DNA from 3 places in the Micromonospora sp. NPDC049529 genome. Region 1 is predicted to be linked to each of the others. Evidence: riboswitches for the same ligand, from Rfam matches in the RefSeq annotation. Region 1 holds a riboswitch; each other region holds the start of a gene.
The links. A riboswitch is a leader RNA that binds a small molecule or an ion and turns the genes downstream of it on or off. The one in region 1 is predicted to bind cyclic di-AMP.

Region 1 (5,659 bases):
GGAGCAGTTGCGTGGGCCGATCCGCCCCGAGGTGACCGAGGGGGACCTGGCCGAGCTGGGGCCGGGCACGGTGGCGGTGAGCCGGCGGGTGGCGCAGGCCCGCGACATCGGCCTGGGTGACCCGTTCCCGCTCGGCCTGCCCGCCGACCCGAGCGGCACCGACGCGGGTGGATCGTTGGTGGTGGTCGCGCTCTACGACGACGCCCCGACCGGCGGTGCGGCGCTGGTCGACTGGAGCCGGTTCACCACAGCGTACGGGCCGGGCGGGCCGAACCAGTTGCTGATCGACCTGGCCCCCGGCGTCGGTACGGCAGCCGGCCGGCAGGCCCTCGACGGGCTGCTGCGCGCCTACCCGGTGGTCCGCCTGAGCAGCGCGGCCGACCAGGCGGACGCGTTGTCGGCCTCGCTGGACGAGTTGCTCGGCATCTTCGCCGCACTGCTCGGCATGTCGGTGCTGATCGCGCTCTTCGGGATCAGCAACACGCTCTCGCTGTCGGTCTTCGAGCGCACCCGGGAGTCGGCCACGCTCCGGGCACTGGGGCTGTCCCGGCGGCAGCTCGGTCGGATGCTGCTGGTCGAGGCGGCGCTGATCGCCCTGGTCGGCGCGCTGGCCGGGATCGCCCTGGGGGTGGGCGTCGGCTGGACCGCCGCGCTCGGGCTGATCAGCAGCTACGGACACGGGCTGCCGGTCGTACCGGTGGGGCAGTTGACCCTCTGCGCGGGCCTGGCCTGCGGCGCGGCGGTCCTGGCCGGGCTGCTGCCGGCCCGTCGGGCCGGCCGGGCCCCGATCGTGGCGGCGATGGCGAACGAGGGCTGAGGACCCACCCGGTGCCTGTCCGGTTCGACCCGGTCCAACCTGCTGGCACATATTGCGATATCAGCATATGTTAGGTCGTAGCGGCACGGGCGACGGAGGGTGTGTGCGTGGGCGCTGGTCATGACCACGGCGCGCAGGCGATGCGCGCCGTCGAGCGGCACCGGGGGCGGCTCTGGTCCGCCTTCGGTCTGCTCGTCGTCGTCATGATCGTCGAGGCGGTCGCCGCGCTGACCACCGACTCGCTCGCCCTGCTCTCCGACGCCGGGCACATGTTCACCGACGTACTCGGGATCGGCATGGCGCTGGCCGCGATGACCGCGACCCGGCGGGCGGCCGACGACCCGCAGCGGACCTTCGGCCTCTACCGGCTGGAGGTGCTCGCGGCACTGGCCAACGCGGTGCTGCTCTTCGGCGTCGCGATCTACGTGCTGGTCGAGGCGGCCCGCCGGTTCGGCCAGGAGCACCCGCCGACCGTGCTGGCCGGGCCGGTGCTGGTGGTCGCCATCGTGGGCCTGCTGGCCAACCTGGTCGCCTTCGGGCTGCTGCGCACCGGGGCGCGGGAGAGCATCAACCTGCGCGGCGCCTACCTGGAGGCACTCGGCGACATGCTCGGCTCGGCCGGGGTCATCGTCGCCGCCCTGGTGATCGCGAACACCGGCTGGTGGTGGGCCGACCCGCTGGTCGCGGTCGCGATCGGCGTGTTCATCCTGCCCCGGACGTGGCGACTGGCCCGAGCCGCGATCCGGATCCTGGTGCAGGCCGCGCCGGAGCACCTCGACGTACCCACGGTGGCGGCCCGACTCTGTGCCGTACCCGGTGTCGCCAACGTGCACGACCTGCACGTCTGGACCCTCACCTCGGGGATGGAGGTCGCCTCGGCGCATCTCACCCTGTCGGCCGGCGCCGAGGTCGGCGCGGTGCTCGCCGCCGCCCGTGGGGCGCTGCACGACGACTTCGACATCGCGCACGCCACCCTCCAGGTCGAACCGGGCAGCACGACCGAGGGTTGCGGCCCCACCGACTGGTGATCCAGTTAGGTGCCACCGGGGCGATCGCCCCTTACCGGGCACCGCAACGCGACCACTCTTCGCTTACCTGGTCCTTAATTTTTGTCCCCCGACCGGGTGATCTTTTATGGTTATATCCGGCATATCACTTCGATTCGCTTTGATCCTTCGACGAGCCAACACTGTCCGTACTGGACCCGGCCGGTAGGCTCGGCTCCGGTCTCCGCCGGGCGGCGCCCTCCGGCGCCTGCGGTGACCGTCGCCTAATCGCACGTGCGAGCCGGGGAACCATCGCGTCATTGGGGTGCATCCGCGTCAGCGGTAGGGATCTTCCGTCCCGAACCCGTCAGCTAACCCGGTCGGCGGCTGACGGAAGGACGTGCACCGAATGCCATTGTTGGCACCCGTACGACCCCGCTATCCGCGCGCGGCCCGGTTCGCGATCGCGATCACCCTCACCCTGCTGGCCGGGCTGATCACCCCCGGTGCCGCCGCAGTGGCCTCCCCCACCCCGATCGCCGCCGCTCCCGGCGTGCTCGGCGCCGCTCCCGGCGGCACCGACGACGAGGGCGGCAGCGCCAGCCTGCGAGAGCAGCTCGACGTCGCGGCCAAGGGCTACCTCGACGCCCAGGCGGCACTGGAGAACTCCACCAAGCGGCAGCAGCAACTCGCCGCCCACCTGGTCACCCTGGAGGCCGAACTGGCCACCCGGTCCCAGACCGTCGGTGAACTCGCCGGCATGGCGTACCGCACCGGCCGACTGGGACCCCTCACCGCCCTGCTCAACAGCGACTCACCGGACGGCTTCCTGGACCGCGCCTCGTCCCTGGGCACGGTCGCCGCCAACGAGGACCGCCAACTGCGCGACCTGATCGCGGTACGGGACCAGGAGGCCCGGGCCAAGGCCGCGATCGACAACGAGGTACGCGAGCAACGCAAGCAGCTCGACATCATGGCCAAGCGCAAGCAGCAGGCCGAACGGGCGTTGGCGGCGGCCGGCAGCGGCGGCTCCAGCCCCGGCGTCACCGCCAGCACCACCTCCCCCTCGGCCAAGCCGGCGCCCCGCAACTCGGACGGCTCGTGGCCGAAGGAGTCGTGCAGCGTCAACGACCCGACCACCACCGGTTGCATCACCCCGCGCACCCTCAACGCGATGAACCAGGCCAAGGCGGCCGGCTTCACCCGCTTCGTCTCCTGTTTCCGCAGCGGCGGCTCGGGCGAGCACCCGAAGGGCCGGGCCTGTGACTTCGCGGCGCAGAAGAGCGGCTTCGGCGGAGTCGCCACCGGCGGTGACAAGACGTACGGCAACAACCTGGCGGCGTACTACGTCAAGAACGCCAGCCGCCTCGGTGTGCTCTACGTGATCTGGTTCAAGCAGATCTGGCTACCCGGCAGCGGCTGGAAGGCCTACAACGGCGGCGGCGACCCCTCCAGCGACCACACCAACCACGTCCACCTCTCCATGAACTAACCCCTCCCCCGCGCCCCCCACCCCGCCCCCACCCCGCCCCCACCCCTCGCCCCTCGCCCCCCGCCCCCCACCCCGCCGATCTAGGGCAAATACGTGTACGCAGAGATCAAGTAGCCCCCATCTGCCCTAGATCGGCGGCGTGGGGTGTGGTGGGGGCGCGGGGTTAGGGGGTGGAGTTCCAGAAGCCGATGAGGGTGGCGGTCCACCAGCCGAGTTGGGAGACCGTCGCGGCGAGGGCGCCGGGGAGTAGCCGGTACCAGGGGGCGGGGGCGTCGCCGAGGCCGGCCAGGCGATCGCGTACGCGGCCCAGGAACAGCCCGTTGATCCCCACCGCGAGTACGGCGAGCAACTTGATCTGCACCAGCCCGGACGAGGTGTCCGGGCGCAGTAGTGCACCGCTCGCGACCAGGCCCAACAGCCCGAGCCAGATCAACTGGTGCGCCCCCTTCGCCATGCCCAGTACGGTGCCGAGCCGTTCCCGGCGCAGAAGCCAACGCAGACTGAACCAGTCCACGGTGAGTACGGCCCCGAAGCCCACCACGAGACAGGTCAGGTGGCAGAAGAGCGCGAACGACCGCCAGCCCGGCCCGACGGTGAGGTGCGGTGCGATGAGCACCACGACCAGCCAGCCGACACCGACCGCGACGATCGGACCGAACCGCGCCGCGCGACCGGCGGGGCGCCGGTGACCGCCGCGCCGACCCACGACCGGCTGCCCGCTCGACGGGTCGGGCCGGAGCGGGCGGTTCGACGGATCGGGGCGCAGCGGGCGGCTCGAAGCAGCGCGGGGCAACGGGCGGCTCGACGGATCGGGCCGCAACGGACGGCTCGAAGCAGCGCGGGGCAGCGGACGGTTCGACGGGTCGGGGGGCAGCGGGCGGGGCCGGTGGAGGTCGGTGGCTCGGGGCGGCGGAGTGGGGTGCCGGCCGGGTGGGGTGGTGTGGTGTCCGGTTCGCTGTCGGGGGAAGGCGGCCTCCCGTCCGGGCACCGGCTCGTGGGCGAGTGGCTCCTGGACGACCGGCTCTTGGGCGACCGGTGCGGGGTCGATCAGGGCGAGGTCGGCGGGTGCGAGGTCGGCGGTGTGGCGGCCGGTCGTCCGGAGGTCAGGCATGGTGCACCGGACCGACCGGACCGGCGGGCCTCGAAACCGGCATGGTGGTTCCTCCGCTCGCTCGGGTTCCGATCCTGGACGCCCCGTCGGTGGTGCCGACCGGGGCTCGGCCGGGTCGGCCGGGGTCGGCCGGGCCGGGAGGAGGACCAACGGCCCTCCCGATCAGGAGACCCGTGGGGAGCGGCGGCGCAACAGAAACTCGACCGGGAAGATCCGTACCGGCGGTGGCGGTGGGCCGCTGCCCGGCGGGACGCGGTGGTCGGGCGGCGACCGGAACGGGTCAGGCGGGGGTACGGGGCGCGGTGGCGATCGCGCCGAGCAGGAGGCGCAGGCCGGGGGTGGGGTCGAAGTCCGGGTCGGGGAAGGCGAGCTGGTGCATGATCACACCGTCCATGTGGTCCAGCATCATCCGGCAGTGCCGTTCCGGGTCGGGTGAGCCGACCGCACGCAGCCAGGGCGCTCCCCAGCGGACCAGTTCCGCGTTGCCCTGCCCGAGATCGGCCTGCAACTCGGTCCGTACCGCGGCGTCGAGGCAGAGGGCGAGGCGGGCGACCGTACGGGGCCGGGCGGGACCGACCGCGGTGCGGACGAACTCGGCGAGCAACCGGGCCAGCTCGTCGAGACCGGCCGGATGCCCCGGACCGGTCATCCGCTGCCAGTCCGCCCGGTCCAACGCGGCCAGCCGCGCGACCACGCCGCCGAGCAGCGCGTCCCGGGTACGGAAGTGGTTGGACGCGGAGCCGGCCGGCAGCCCGGCCTCGGCGTCCACGGCACGGTGGGTGAGGTGGCGCAGACCCTGTTCCCCGAGCACCCGGACCGCGGCGTCGGTGAGCTGGTCCAGCCGGGACGACATCCGCTCACCCTAGCGAACTACGTCCGTAGTCGGATTCACCCCAACCCTCGTCGGTTTCACTACAGCCGTAGTGACACTTCACTACAGGCGTAGTACGGTCCGCTCATGACCAGACGAGCGGGCATCATCGGCGGCGGCATCGGCGGACTGGCGACAGCGATCGTGTTGCAACGGGCCGGCTGGACGGTACGGGTCTTCGAGAAGGCGTCCGCCCTCGGCGGCTCCGGCACCGCGCTCGGCATGTGGCCGGAATCGCTGCGTGCCCTCGACACCCTCGGCCTCGGCGATGACGTACGCACCCTCGGCGCCCGGCAACGCGGCGGCACCTTCCTGCGCCCGGACGGCAGCCGGATCGCCCGGTTGGACGTGAACGCGATCGCCCGCCGTACCGGCGACTCGG
Region 2 (5,659 bases), on a different contig from region 1:
ACATGCGTAGGTCGGCGATAGTGGCGGTGGCGACCCTGGCCGGACTGGGCCTGGCCGCGAGCGGCTGCACCGAGGGCAGCGGCGTCGGTCTGGCCACACCGAGCCCGTCCGGCGGCACCGGCACCGTGGCGCCGTCCGGCAGCGCCAGCGCCGCACCGGCGACCGGCGGTCCGGTGGCGTCCTGCGTGACCGGGGACTGGCGTACCGCCTCGGCCGCGGGGCAGGCCGGCGGGACGCTGGCCAGCGCCAGCATCAGCGGCGGGGACGGGGTGCTGGTCAAGGTCGGCCCGACCGGCGCGACCACGGTCGACTTCGCCGCGATGAAGCCGGTGACCTTCAAGGCGCAGCTCGGTGACGCCAGGATCGCCGGCACGTTCAGCTACGCCGGAAAGGCCAGCGGCACGGTCAGCACCGGCGCCGGTGGCGGCACCACCGGTGACTGGGCGCCCGTACCGCCGTTGCAGTGGGGCGACACCCGCGTCACCGTGACGTTGACCGAGCCGACGCCGGCCACGCTCTTCGAGAACGTCAAGATCTCCGAGTACGTCGGCGACGGTGCCAGCCGTACCGGCGACGTGGTCGACATCCAGCCGCTGCTCGGCGAGGGCCGTTACCAGTGCGGTGGGAACACGTTGACCCTGACCCCGAAGGATGCCGGCGGTCTGACCTGGGTGCTCAACCGCGCCTGACCCGACGGCGGTCCGGTGTCACCCGGCTGCCTCGATCCGAGGCCGGTCCCGTCCTGGGGCCGGCCTCACCCGTGCCGGTCCCGTCGCGGTCCGGCCTCAGTCGTCGTAGTGCGCGGGCTCCGCGTCGCACGGGTCCGCCTCGGTGTCGCAGGGCTCCGGTTCGGTGTCCTGCTCGAATCCGGCCCGGACGATGTCGGAGATCTCCGCGAGCACGTCGAGCTGCTCCGGGGTGAGTACGTCGACCACCCAGCGCCGTACGTGCGACACGTGTTTCGGTGCCGCCCTCGTGATCTCCGCCAGGCCGGTGTCGGTGATCCGGATGAACGCGCCCCGGGGATCGGTGGCGCAGGGCTCCCGCTCGACCAGACCACGCCGGGCCATCCGCCCGAGGTGGTGGGTGAGCCGGGTCTTCTCCCACTGGAGGTGGGTCCGGAGCTGGAAGATCCGCAGCCGCTTCTCGGGCGCCTCGCTGAGGTGGACCAGCACGGCGTAGTCGCTCTCGGAGAGGCCGGTGTCGGCGAGCAGTCCGCGATTCAGCCGGCTGTGCAACTCCATCTGCATGGTGATGAAGGAACGCCAGGCACGCTGCTCCCGATCACTGAGCCATCGTTCCCCGTTCGCCGCCACCCGGCCATGATACTGCCGAAGATGACATGTCATCCTTCGCCGACTCGGCCGGCCGGAACCGGGCCGAACGGAGCAGGCCCCCGAGCCGGCCGTGGTGGGACCGGGTGGGGGCCTGCGGACGTCGACCGGCGCGAGGTCAGAGCATGGACATGTGTACGTGGTCGGTGTGGTCGCTCTCACCGCTGTACGACTTCCAGCCGGTGGCCGGGAACCAGATCTGCTTGTACCAGATCACGTAGAGGATGCCGAGCTTGTCTGCGTTGCGGACCAGGAACGCGGTCAGGTTGTTGCCGTAGAGGCGCTGGTCCTGGTTGCGTGCGGGGGCGAATCCGCTGTTCAACAGGGACCAGTCGCAGGCGCGACCCTTCGGGTGCTCGAACGGACCGCCGTTACGGTGACAGCCGACGAACCGGTTGAAGCCGGCCTTCTTCACCTCGTTGTACGCGTGCAGCGTGCGCGGGGTGACGCAGCCCCCGGTGGTCGGGTCGTCCTTGCTGCACGACTCCTTCGGCCAACCGCCGCTGGCCGTACGCGGGGCGGCCTTCGCCACCGGTGAGTTGGCGTCGACGAAGCCGTTGGTCAGTCTCTTGCCGCCGACCAGGGCGAGTGAGCGTTCGGCGTCCTGCTTCTGCCGGGCCATCACCGCCGTCTGCTTCTCCTGCTCCTTGACCTCGGCGTCGGCCAGGGCCTTGGCGCGTTCGGCCAGCTCACGGGCGGCGTTGAGTTCGTGCAGCTTCTGGTCGTTGACCGCGTTCATCTCGTCGAGCGCGACCGCCCGGTCGAGGAACGAGTCCGGGGAGGCGCTGTTGAGGAGTGCCGACACGGCGCCGAGCTTGCCGGTGCGGTAGGAGCGGGCGGCGATCTCGGCGACCTGGGGGGTCAGCTCCTCGATCTGCGTCTCGGCCTTCGCGAGCTCGGTGGCGAGGACCGACTGCCGCTTCTTCGACGCGTCGAGCGCGGCCTTGGCGTCGAGGAAGCGACGTCCGGTCGCCTCCAGGACCTCGCTCAGCAGCGGGGTGTCGGACTCGACCGGGCCGGGCGGTGTGGCCGGCGCGGCCAGTGCCGTGGCCGAGAGCGGTGCCACCATGAGCAGGGCGGTGACCAGCGCCAGGGCAGGCGTGAACCATCGGCGGAGGGGTGCCGTCATGCAGGATCCTTCCGTTGGTCGCCGACCGGGTTAGCTGACGGGTTCGGGATGGAAGTGATCCCTACCGCTGTCGCGGATTCACCCCACGTACTCGGTTCCCCGGTTCGTCCAGGACGATTAGGCGACGGTCCCGCCGGCACCGGTTGGCGCCGATTGGCGTTGACCGCGAAGAATCCTACCGTGTGATCCGTCCTGGTGGACACGTCCATCGGGGTGCCAAAAGCGTTATGGGACAACGACTTTCGGTTATCGTTCACCGTTTCGGCTAATCCGGATACCGGCTGTAATGGTGATGGTGCTGATTGTCGAATCAGCGATCGACGACCAGCGTTGCGTGATCGGCGATCGGTGTCAGCGGTTGCCGCGTTTGCGCGACGGCTGCGCCTTTCCCGGCGACTGGTTGCCGCCCGCCGCTTTCCGGGCCGCCGCCGCGCGTCTGGCCGCCGCGGTGGTGACCGGTCGGCGGCGGTTCGCCGGACCGGTGTTGATCCGTGCGGTGCGTCTCGGTCGCAGCGTCAGGCCGACGATGACCGCCACGCCGACGAGGAGCAGCACCGGCAGCAACCAGACCATCGGGCTGCTGCCGTCGTCGTTGGTGCCACCGGCGGCGTTCGGATCCGGCGACGCCGGTGCGGTGGTGCTGCCGGTGCCCGGATTCGTCGGGGCCGACCGCTCGGGGTTCTCGGCGGCGGCGAGCAGGGCCGGGTCGGCGGGGTTCGTCGGCGCGGTCCAGCCCTGCGGCGCGGCGGTCGCCGTACCGGCGTAGGAGAACTTGACCGTGCCGCGTACCGGCTCGCTGTCGGAGGCCACCGAGAGGTAGCTGGCGGTGTACTCGCCCTTCTCCGGCCAGTGCGAAACCTTGACGAACGCGGAGTATCCGGTGTGGTAGAGCTTCGGCTCCCACTTGCCGTTGACCAGGTTCAGCTCGGTGACCGGGCGGTCGAGCCGCTTGTCCGGACCGGGCTGCCAACCGGCGTCGACGCGTACGCCGCTCGGTGTGGTCACGGTGAAGTACGCGTTGGCCGCCGGTGCCTCGGTGAAGTACAGCTCCAGCACCTGCGTCGGCCGGGACAGGGTGGCCCCGGCAACCGGGTCGGAGACGGCGAGCTGACCGTGGGCGGACGCGGGCGAGCCGACCACCGCGAGCGCGATCGTGGCGACGACGACGACGGCGAGCAGGCGGCAGGCCGCGCGGACGGTGAGCAGCCGGGGCGATCGCATCGGCCCATCATGGTGGCTTCCGCTGTGCCCGGCAAGACGCTACAGTCGCTTCCCGATGTCGCGGGACCGGCTGACTGGGGAGATGGTGATGATGCCCTCTATCGGCCGTCGTCGTGCACTGGCCGCGTTCTGCGGTGCGGTGCTGCTGACCGTTGCCGGCACCGGATGCGGTTCGACCGGGGGACCGGCGGACCCGGACGCGCCGGTCGAGGTGGCCATCACCATCACCGAGGGGCGGGCCGATCCGCAGCCCGGTCGGGTGGACGCGACGAAGGGCCAGTCGGTCCGGATCACCGTGACCAGCGACGTGCCGGACCGGGTGCACGTGCACGGGTACGACGTCGGCGCGGAACTGCCCGCCGGGCAGCCGGCCACGGTCGAGTTCGTGGCGGACCGGGACGGCATGTTCGAGGTCGAGACGCACGAGACCGAGCTGCTGCTGTTCCAGCTACTGGTCCGATGAGGACGGTCCCCGAGCTGCTCGCCCACGGGGTCGGCGGGCGGCAGGACCTGCCCATCCCGTTCGCGTACGCGGTGACCGGTGCCGCGCTCGCCCTGGTCATCTCGTTCGTCGTGCTGGGCGCGTGGTGGCGGGAGCCGAGGCTGGGCGACCCGGAGGCGGGACGGCCGCTGCCGGAGCGGGTCGGCCGGTTGGTCGACTCGGCCGGGTGGCGGTGGGCGCTGCGCTGCCTGGGACTGGTACTGGCGGCGTACTTCGCGATCGGACTCTTCTTCGGGCCGGACGTCGACCGCAACCCCACCGCCGGCCTGTTCTACGTGGTCTTCTGGGTCGGGCTGGTGCCCGCCTCGCTGCTCTTCGGACCGGTGTGGCGGGCGCTGAATCCGCTGCGTACGGTCTATCTGCTGGCTGCCGCGATCGGCCGGCGGGATCCGCGCCGGGGCTTTCTGCCGCTGCCGCCGAGGCTGGGTTACTGGCCGGCGGCGGTCGGCCTGCTGGCCTTCGTCTGGCTCGAACTCGTCGCACCGGACCGGGCCACCGTGCCGGTCATCCGGGCCTGGCTGGTCGGGTACGCGCTGCTGGTGCTGCTCGGCGCGGCCCTGTTCGGGGTCGGTTTCTTCGACCGGGGCGACGCGTTCGAGGTCTACGGCGACCTGGTCGGCCGGCTGGCGGTGGTGGGCCGTCGCGACGACGGGACACTGGTCTGGCGCAATCCGCTGGAGGGGATGAGCGGGCTGGCACCGGCTCCGGGACTCACCGCGGTGGTGGTCGTCCTGCTCGGCTCGACGCTGTTCGACAGCCTCTCCAACGCCCCGGCGTGGTTCCGGTTCGTGCAGAACACCGAACTGCCGGCGGTGCTGACCAACACCGTCGGGATGCTGGTGCTGATCGGCCTGGTGCTGGCCGCGTACGGCCTGACCTGCCTGCTCGCGGCGAAGCTGGCACCGGGCGTGCGGCCGGCCGACGTGGCGGGCGAGATCGCCCACTGCATCGTGCCGATCGCGGTCGGGTACGTGCTCGCGCACTACTACTCGCTGCTGGTCCTGGAGGGGCAGCGGACCGTCGCGCTGCTGTCGGACCCGCTGGTCACCGGGGACGCGAACTGGCTGGGAACCGCCGACTGGTCGGTCAGCGCGGCGCTGGTCACCCCGACCGGGGTGGCGATGTTGCAGGTCACGCTGATCGTGCTCGGGCATCTGCTGGGCACGGTACTCAGTCACGACCGGGCGCTGGTGCTGTTCCCCGGCCGGTCTGCGGTCGCCGCGCAGGTGCCGTTGCTGGTGCTGATGGTCGGCTACACGGTCGCCGGGCTGCTGCTGCTCTTCGCCGGCTGACCCGGCACCCTTCGGTCCATCGAAGCTGGCAATGGGTCCCACTTCTAATTTGCACACATAGCGATGTACGCATACTTTGAGGAAGGAGCGGCGCGACAACGAGGGAGGGCGACCCATGGGTGCAGGCCACGACCACGGCGCACACGTACTGCGGGCAGGGGAGAAACACCGCCGCCCGCTC
Region 3 (5,659 bases), on a different contig from region 1:
GCTCAGCACCGCGGCGATGTCCGGCAGTGGACCGCGCCGGGGCGGGCGCGGAATCATGGGTGCCGGGGGCGGTTCCGGTGCGGGCTCCTTCGGTAGGTCGGCGGTGTCCGGACGAGAGGTAGTCATATCTGTTCGGAGAGTATCGGAGGGTACCGGAGGGCCGGGCTCGATCACGGGCATCAGCGCGCTCTGTGCCTGAACGTCCGGAAGCCGGACGGGACGGATCAACCGAACAATCCGTTCGTGCCACGCCGATGCCTCAATTTCCCTACGGTCGTCGTAGATGGTTCACTCTGTCGGTCCAGGGTGCAGGTCGAGTTTCAGATCGCGAGGAATCGACGCATGGCAGAAATCACTGGGGATCAGCGAGTTCAGTCCGAGGTACTCGAGGGTCTCGCGACCGCCGTGAACCACCGCCGATGGTTTGTTGAGCTGGCGCTGCCGTACCTGGGGGACAACCCGATCGAGATCGGCAGTGGCCTCGGTGACTACGTGCTTGAGTGGGCGCCGCACTTCCCCAGGTTCACCGCCACCGAGGCCGACCCCGATCGGCTGGTGGCACTGAAGGAGCGACTCGCCGGCGAGTCCAACGTCGAGGTACGGCAGATGCTGCTGCCGCAACCGGAGCCGGAGCAGGGCGAGTACAGCGCGGCGGTCTCGTACAACGTGCTCGAACACATCGAGGACCACGTCGGGGCGCTGCGCGGCATGCGGGACCTGGTGCGTCCCGGCGGTGCGATCGTGCTGATCGTGCCGGCGTTCGAGTTCGCCATGGGTCCGGCGGACATCGCCACCGGGCACGTACGGCGCTACACCAAGAAGACGATGCGGGCCGCGCTGACCGATGCGGGGCTGACCGTGGAGCGGCTGCACTACGCGAACGCCCTCGGCCTCATCGGCTACTACATGGCGACGAACGTGTTCCGGCTGATGCCGAAGGAAGGCCCGATGGTGAAGGTCTACGACAGCCTGGTGCTGCCGGTGACCAAGGCGGCCGAGCAGATCGTGCGGCCCCCGTTCGGACAGTCGGTCTTCGCCGTCGCCCGGGTGCCCGGCGCGGCGCAGGCCTGACCGACCGGGAGAGCGACGACCGACACCGTTCAACCCGTCCCCGGTGTCGGCCGTCCACTTACTCCGGTCCGCTCAGCCCTCGACCTGGTACGTGGGCCGGATTACCGCCCGCGCCAGGGTGTGGAAGGTCAGGTTGAAGCCGACGTACGCCGGGCTGGCGTCCGGCGTGAGGTCGAGCTGCTCCACGTCGAGGGCGTGTACGGCGAAGAGGTACCGGTGCACGTGGTCGCCGGCCGGCGGCGCGGCACCGCCGTACTCCTGGGTGCCGTAGTCGTTGCGGACGGCGAACGCCCCACCCTCGACGGACCCGGCCTTGCCCGCGCCCCGGGGCAGTTGGGTGACCGACACCGGGACGTTGACCAGGATCCAGTGCCAGAAGCCGCTCGTGGTGGGCGCGTCCGGGTCGTAGCAGGTGATCGCGAAGCTGCGCGTCCCGTCCGGGAACCCGGACCAGGCGAGGTGCGGCGACAGGTCGCCGCCGCCCAGGCTGGAGTGGACGAACTCGGTGCCCAGCGGTTCGCCGTCGCGTACGTCGTCACTGGTCAGGGTGAACGCCGGCACCGGCGGCAGCAGGTCGTACGGGTCCGGTGCGATCGGTCGCTCAAGGTTCATCGGAAGGTCCTTCCAGAGATCGGGTGACTCAGTGTCTTTGTACCCTGTCTGACCCGACCTACCGCCGCCGGTAGGCGAAACATCCGTACGGGTGGCGGAACAGTTCCGGTGATCGGTTCGGGAATGGGGAAAAACGGCCCGCCCACCACCGGCGGTCATCTTGTGCCGCAATCCTGGGGATCCGCGTTTTCCCGGTCGCACTTGTTGATCGACTCCGGCCGATTACACCGCCATTTCGGGAGAGTTCCGGTGGCGCGGTCGGGCGGCTTTCGTCGGAGCCCCAGCCGGTGGCGAACACCGTTGCCCATCGACGCGGTCGCGGGGCGGGCCGCACCGGCGATCGGCCGATCGACCGCACCGGGCTCCGGGCGCCGGTCGACCGAGGTGGTGGGACTGCGGGCCGAGCAGCAGCGACGAGGGGACCGGCCCGGGTGGGCCCAACGGACAATTATCTGATCCGGACACCGGGTGGAGATGGTCGCCGCACCGGCAAACCCGACACCCTCGACGTGTACGACATAAGCCGGTACGCCCCCGACCACGAAACTGGTCACTACGGCAATAACCACTCTCCGTGATCACAAAACAGGTGTCGGTACGCCGGAAAGAAGCGGCGTGGGTCACGGTTTAAGCAGGCCAACTGGGGTTGGCAGGAGCGGAAGCGGCCCAGTAACGTCAGCCCGTCTGGTCCGGCCCTTAGTCACCGCGGGTGACACCGGAACAGGCCCGCTGAGTCGTGAATGCAACGAGCCGGGGACCCACAGTAGTTATGGGGTGAATCCGCGAACCATTGGTTCGTGGTAGGGCGTGCTTCCCGCCCGAATCCGTCAGCTAACCCGGTAGGCGGTATCGGAAGGAGAACATGCTCGTGCAGCGCCGTACCTGCCGTGGCCCGACCCTCGATCCCCCCGGCCAGTTCCGCCACCTGCCCCGGCTCGCCCGCATCGCGGTGCAGCCCGCGAAGGTAGCCCACTAGGCCTTCCCACGACCGACGACGCGTGAACGCGTACGCGGTCGGTGGCGCGAGGACGCGCGTGACCGGTAGGTGATTGGCACAGAACCGCCCGGCGGTATTTCTGCCGGCGCCGTTCATCCGGTAACGCATTCCACCGCTTGGCGGTGGCGGTTCCGCACGCCCCGATCCGGACCCGACGGCCGGCGGTGAATCCGCCCCGCCGACAGCGCGTACGACGGCACGTAACCCGGCCCCCGGCAGAGACAGATCGCCATCCCGATTCATGTGCCCCCGATCGCAGATCGGCACATCTGCGGAGGATTTATATGAAGCATCGTCAGCAACTCCGACGCGTCGTGACCGCCAGCCCGTACCGGGCCGGTGTCGTATCCGCCGCCGTTCTCGCCGTGGGTCTCACCACCGGCATCATGCTCACCCAGGGCGGCAGCTCGGCCGCGTCGACCAACCCCGACACCATCGCGGTCGCCGAGAGGCTCGGTGGCCAGGCCGGCGCCGAGGTCGCGCCCAGCCTGGTCACACCCACCCCGGCCGCCCCGACCCCGAGCGCCTCGTCGACGGCACCGACGGCGCCGTCGTCGGCCCCGCCCGCCACCACCAAGGCCGCGGCGACGCCGGCCAAGGCGGCCAAGAAGGTCGCCCCGCCCGCCTCGAAGGTGCTCGACTACGACTACGAGGCGCAGATCAACGGCTGGTACTGCGGCCCGGCAGCCACCCGGATCGCCCTGACCGCCCGCGACCGCCAGCCGAGTCAGGACGAGGTCGCCGCCGCGCTCGGCACCACGGTCAACGGCACCAACTCCGCCGAGGACACCACCCGCGGGCTGAACGCCCTGGCCAAGACCGACTTCTACCGGACCACCGCCATCCCCGGGGCCCCGTCCCCGGCCCAGATGGACCAGCTCCAGGCGGACGTCGTCCACGCGGTCAGCAACGGGTACGCGGTCGTCGCGAACATCGTCGGTTCGGCGACCGACGTCGACGGCGGCTGGCACGCGTACGACGGGGGTCACTACCTCACGGTGGTCGGCTACCGCGACAGCGGACGGACCGTGCAGATCGCGGACCCGGCGTTCGTCAACGGGGTCAGCTCCTACTGGATGACCACGATCGACCTGGCCAACTGGATGGCCACCCGGGGCTACTCGGCCTGACCTGTCCCTCCCCCCGGCCCCGGGTGCCCGCCGTTGCGGTGGGTGCCCGGGGTTCGTCCGTACCAGTGGGACGGTGGCCGTCCTGCCACAACCAACCACGGACGCGCGCGTTGTCCCTGTCGTGACCATGGACCTCGCCGATCGGGCGGACACCGACGACCAGCGAGTCCCCGTCGCCCGCTCCGCTCCCCGTCACTTCTCCGAGTCGGCCGCCACCGGGCGCCGACCCTCCGAACGAAAGGCCCAGGTGGTGGCCATGGCCGGTCAGGTGCTCGCCCGATGAGCCGCGTCGACGAACCGCTGACCCGGGCCGGGATCTGGGAGGCGGCGGCGATGACGCTCGCACAGCACGAGGGCCGGGGTACGTCCTACGCCCCCGGCACCTGCGCCTGCTGCACCCCGGACGGCTGCGCCCAACTGCGCTGGGCGCAGGAGGTACGCGCCGGCCGCAACCCGGAGTATCCGGTCGGCAACCCGGTCCCGCCAACCCTCCGGTCGGTCAGCTAGGACTCGACGCCATCGCGTCCCGGGTCAGACTCGCTGTCCGCTGGCCGGACGGCTTCGCTGCCCAGGCCACATTCGGAAGCGATGCGTTCGTTCACGTCGGAGGAATCCCAATCCTCCGCGCTCGCCAGACGGTCATGCAACGAGCCGCGACCGGCACGGTCGACCCCCTGACTCAACGGCCGGCCCCTGCCGCTGCGATCGCGAGCCTGGCGAACTCGTCGGTCGCGCCGTTCCAGAGGAAGTCGCCGGTCTGGGTCAGGGCCATGGCGACCAGCCCGTGGTGGGGGTCGTTGAACCAGGTGGTGCCGTAGCCGCCGTCCCAGCCGTAGCGGCCCGGCACGGGCGACACCTCGTCCGGCTCGACCGCGACGGCCATGCCGAGTCCCCAGCCACGGCCGCCGAGGATCATCCCGCCGCCGGAGATCTCGGCCGGGGTCAGCTGGTTGGTCGTCATCAGCTCGACCGACTCCTCCGACAGCAGCCGCTCGCCCCGGTGCACCCCCTTCGCCAGCAGCAGCCGAGCGAAGCTCAGGAAGTCGTCGGCGGTCGACAGCAGGCCGCCGGAGCCGGACGGGAAGGCCGGCGGGCTGGTCCACTCGCTCGGGGTGGAGACCGTACGCAGTTCCATCTTCCCGGTCTGGAAGTCGGTCATGTAGAAGCTCGGCAGCCGCCTGGTGTAGTCGGCGGGCAGCCAGAAGCCGGTCTCGGTCATGCCGAGCGGCTCGAAGATCCGGGCCCGGAAAAAATCCCCGAGCGGCTGTCCGGCAGCCCGTGCGACCAGCACACCGAGCACGAGCGTGCCGACGTTGTACTGCCAGCGCTCACCGGGCTGGTACATCAGCGGCAACGACCCGAACCGCTTGATCCACTCGTCCGGATCGTGCGGCGTACGCGGATCCGGCGCGCCGAGCACCAGTTGCAGCTCGTGCACGGCCTTGTTGATCGGAAACGGCGGGTCGAAGGTCGGCTCGATGATCGTCCCGAACCCGAGACGGAAGGTCAGCAGGTCCTCCACCAGGATCGGACGGTTGGCCGGGACGGTCTCGTCGAGCGGCCCGTCGACCTGCTTGAGCACCCGACGGTCGGCCAGCTCCGGTAACAGCCGATCGACCGGCTCGTCCAGCCGCAGTCGGCCGTCCTCGACCAGCATCATCGTGGCCGCCGCGATGACGGGCTTGGTCATCGACGCGATCCGGAACAGGGTGTCCCGCCGCATCGGCACGTCGCCGCCGAAGGCGGTGCATCCGATCGCGTCGACGCGTACGTCGTCGCCCTTGGCTACCAGGGTGACCAGGCCCGGCAGCTCTCCCTTGTCGACCCGACCGGCCATGGCGTCGTGCAG

Region 2: linked by a shared signal. The riboswitch ahead of ACZ6QQ_RS33635 (coiled-coil domain-containing protein) and the one ahead of ACZ6QQ_RS17835 (coiled-coil domain-containing protein) in region 1 are both predicted to bind cyclic di-AMP.
Region 3: linked by a shared signal. The riboswitch ahead of ACZ6QQ_RS00200 (C39 family peptidase) and the one ahead of ACZ6QQ_RS17835 (coiled-coil domain-containing protein) in region 1 are both predicted to bind cyclic di-AMP.

Annotation. Positions count from the first base shown of each region.
Region 1 is NZ_JBVJHT010000009.1:296,603-302,261, forward strand. It holds gene ACZ6QQ_RS17825 (ABC transporter permease) at 1-817, shown strand, start outside; gene ACZ6QQ_RS17830 (cation diffusion facilitator family transporter) at 925-1,845, shown strand; cyclic di-AMP (ydaO/yuaA leader) riboswitch at 2,075-2,205, shown strand; gene ACZ6QQ_RS17835 (coiled-coil domain-containing protein) at 2,222-3,295, shown strand; gene ACZ6QQ_RS17840 (hypothetical protein) at 3,459-4,406, opposite strand; gene ACZ6QQ_RS17845 (TetR/AcrR family transcriptional regulator) at 4,687-5,259, opposite strand; gene ACZ6QQ_RS17850 (FAD-dependent oxidoreductase) at 5,365-5,659, shown strand, end outside.
Region 2 is NZ_JBVJHT010000028.1:26,674-32,332, reverse strand. It holds gene ACZ6QQ_RS33645 (hypothetical protein) at 3-689, shown strand; gene ACZ6QQ_RS33640 (MarR family winged helix-turn-helix transcriptional regulator) at 786-1,316, opposite strand; gene ACZ6QQ_RS33635 (coiled-coil domain-containing protein) at 1,453-2,463, opposite strand; cyclic di-AMP (ydaO/yuaA leader) riboswitch at 2,467-2,597, opposite strand; gene ACZ6QQ_RS33630 (copper resistance CopC family protein) at 2,815-3,684, opposite strand; gene ACZ6QQ_RS33625 (cupredoxin domain-containing protein) at 3,773-4,147, shown strand; gene ACZ6QQ_RS33620 (hypothetical protein) at 4,144-5,478, shown strand; gene ACZ6QQ_RS33615 (cation diffusion facilitator family transporter) at 5,594-5,659, shown strand, end outside.
Region 3 is NZ_JBVJHT010000001.1:40,318-45,976, forward strand. It holds gene ACZ6QQ_RS00185 (DUF6311 domain-containing protein) at 1-126, opposite strand, end outside; gene ACZ6QQ_RS00190 (class I SAM-dependent methyltransferase) at 343-1,071, shown strand; gene ACZ6QQ_RS00195 (YbhB/YbcL family Raf kinase inhibitor-like protein) at 1,144-1,683, opposite strand; cyclic di-AMP (ydaO/yuaA leader) riboswitch at 2,401-2,544, shown strand; gene ACZ6QQ_RS00200 (C39 family peptidase) at 2,965-3,810, shown strand; gene ACZ6QQ_RS00205 (hypothetical protein) at 3,932-4,093, shown strand; gene ACZ6QQ_RS00210 (hypothetical protein) at 4,090-4,317, shown strand; gene ACZ6QQ_RS00215 (serine hydrolase domain-containing protein) at 4,490-5,659, opposite strand, start outside.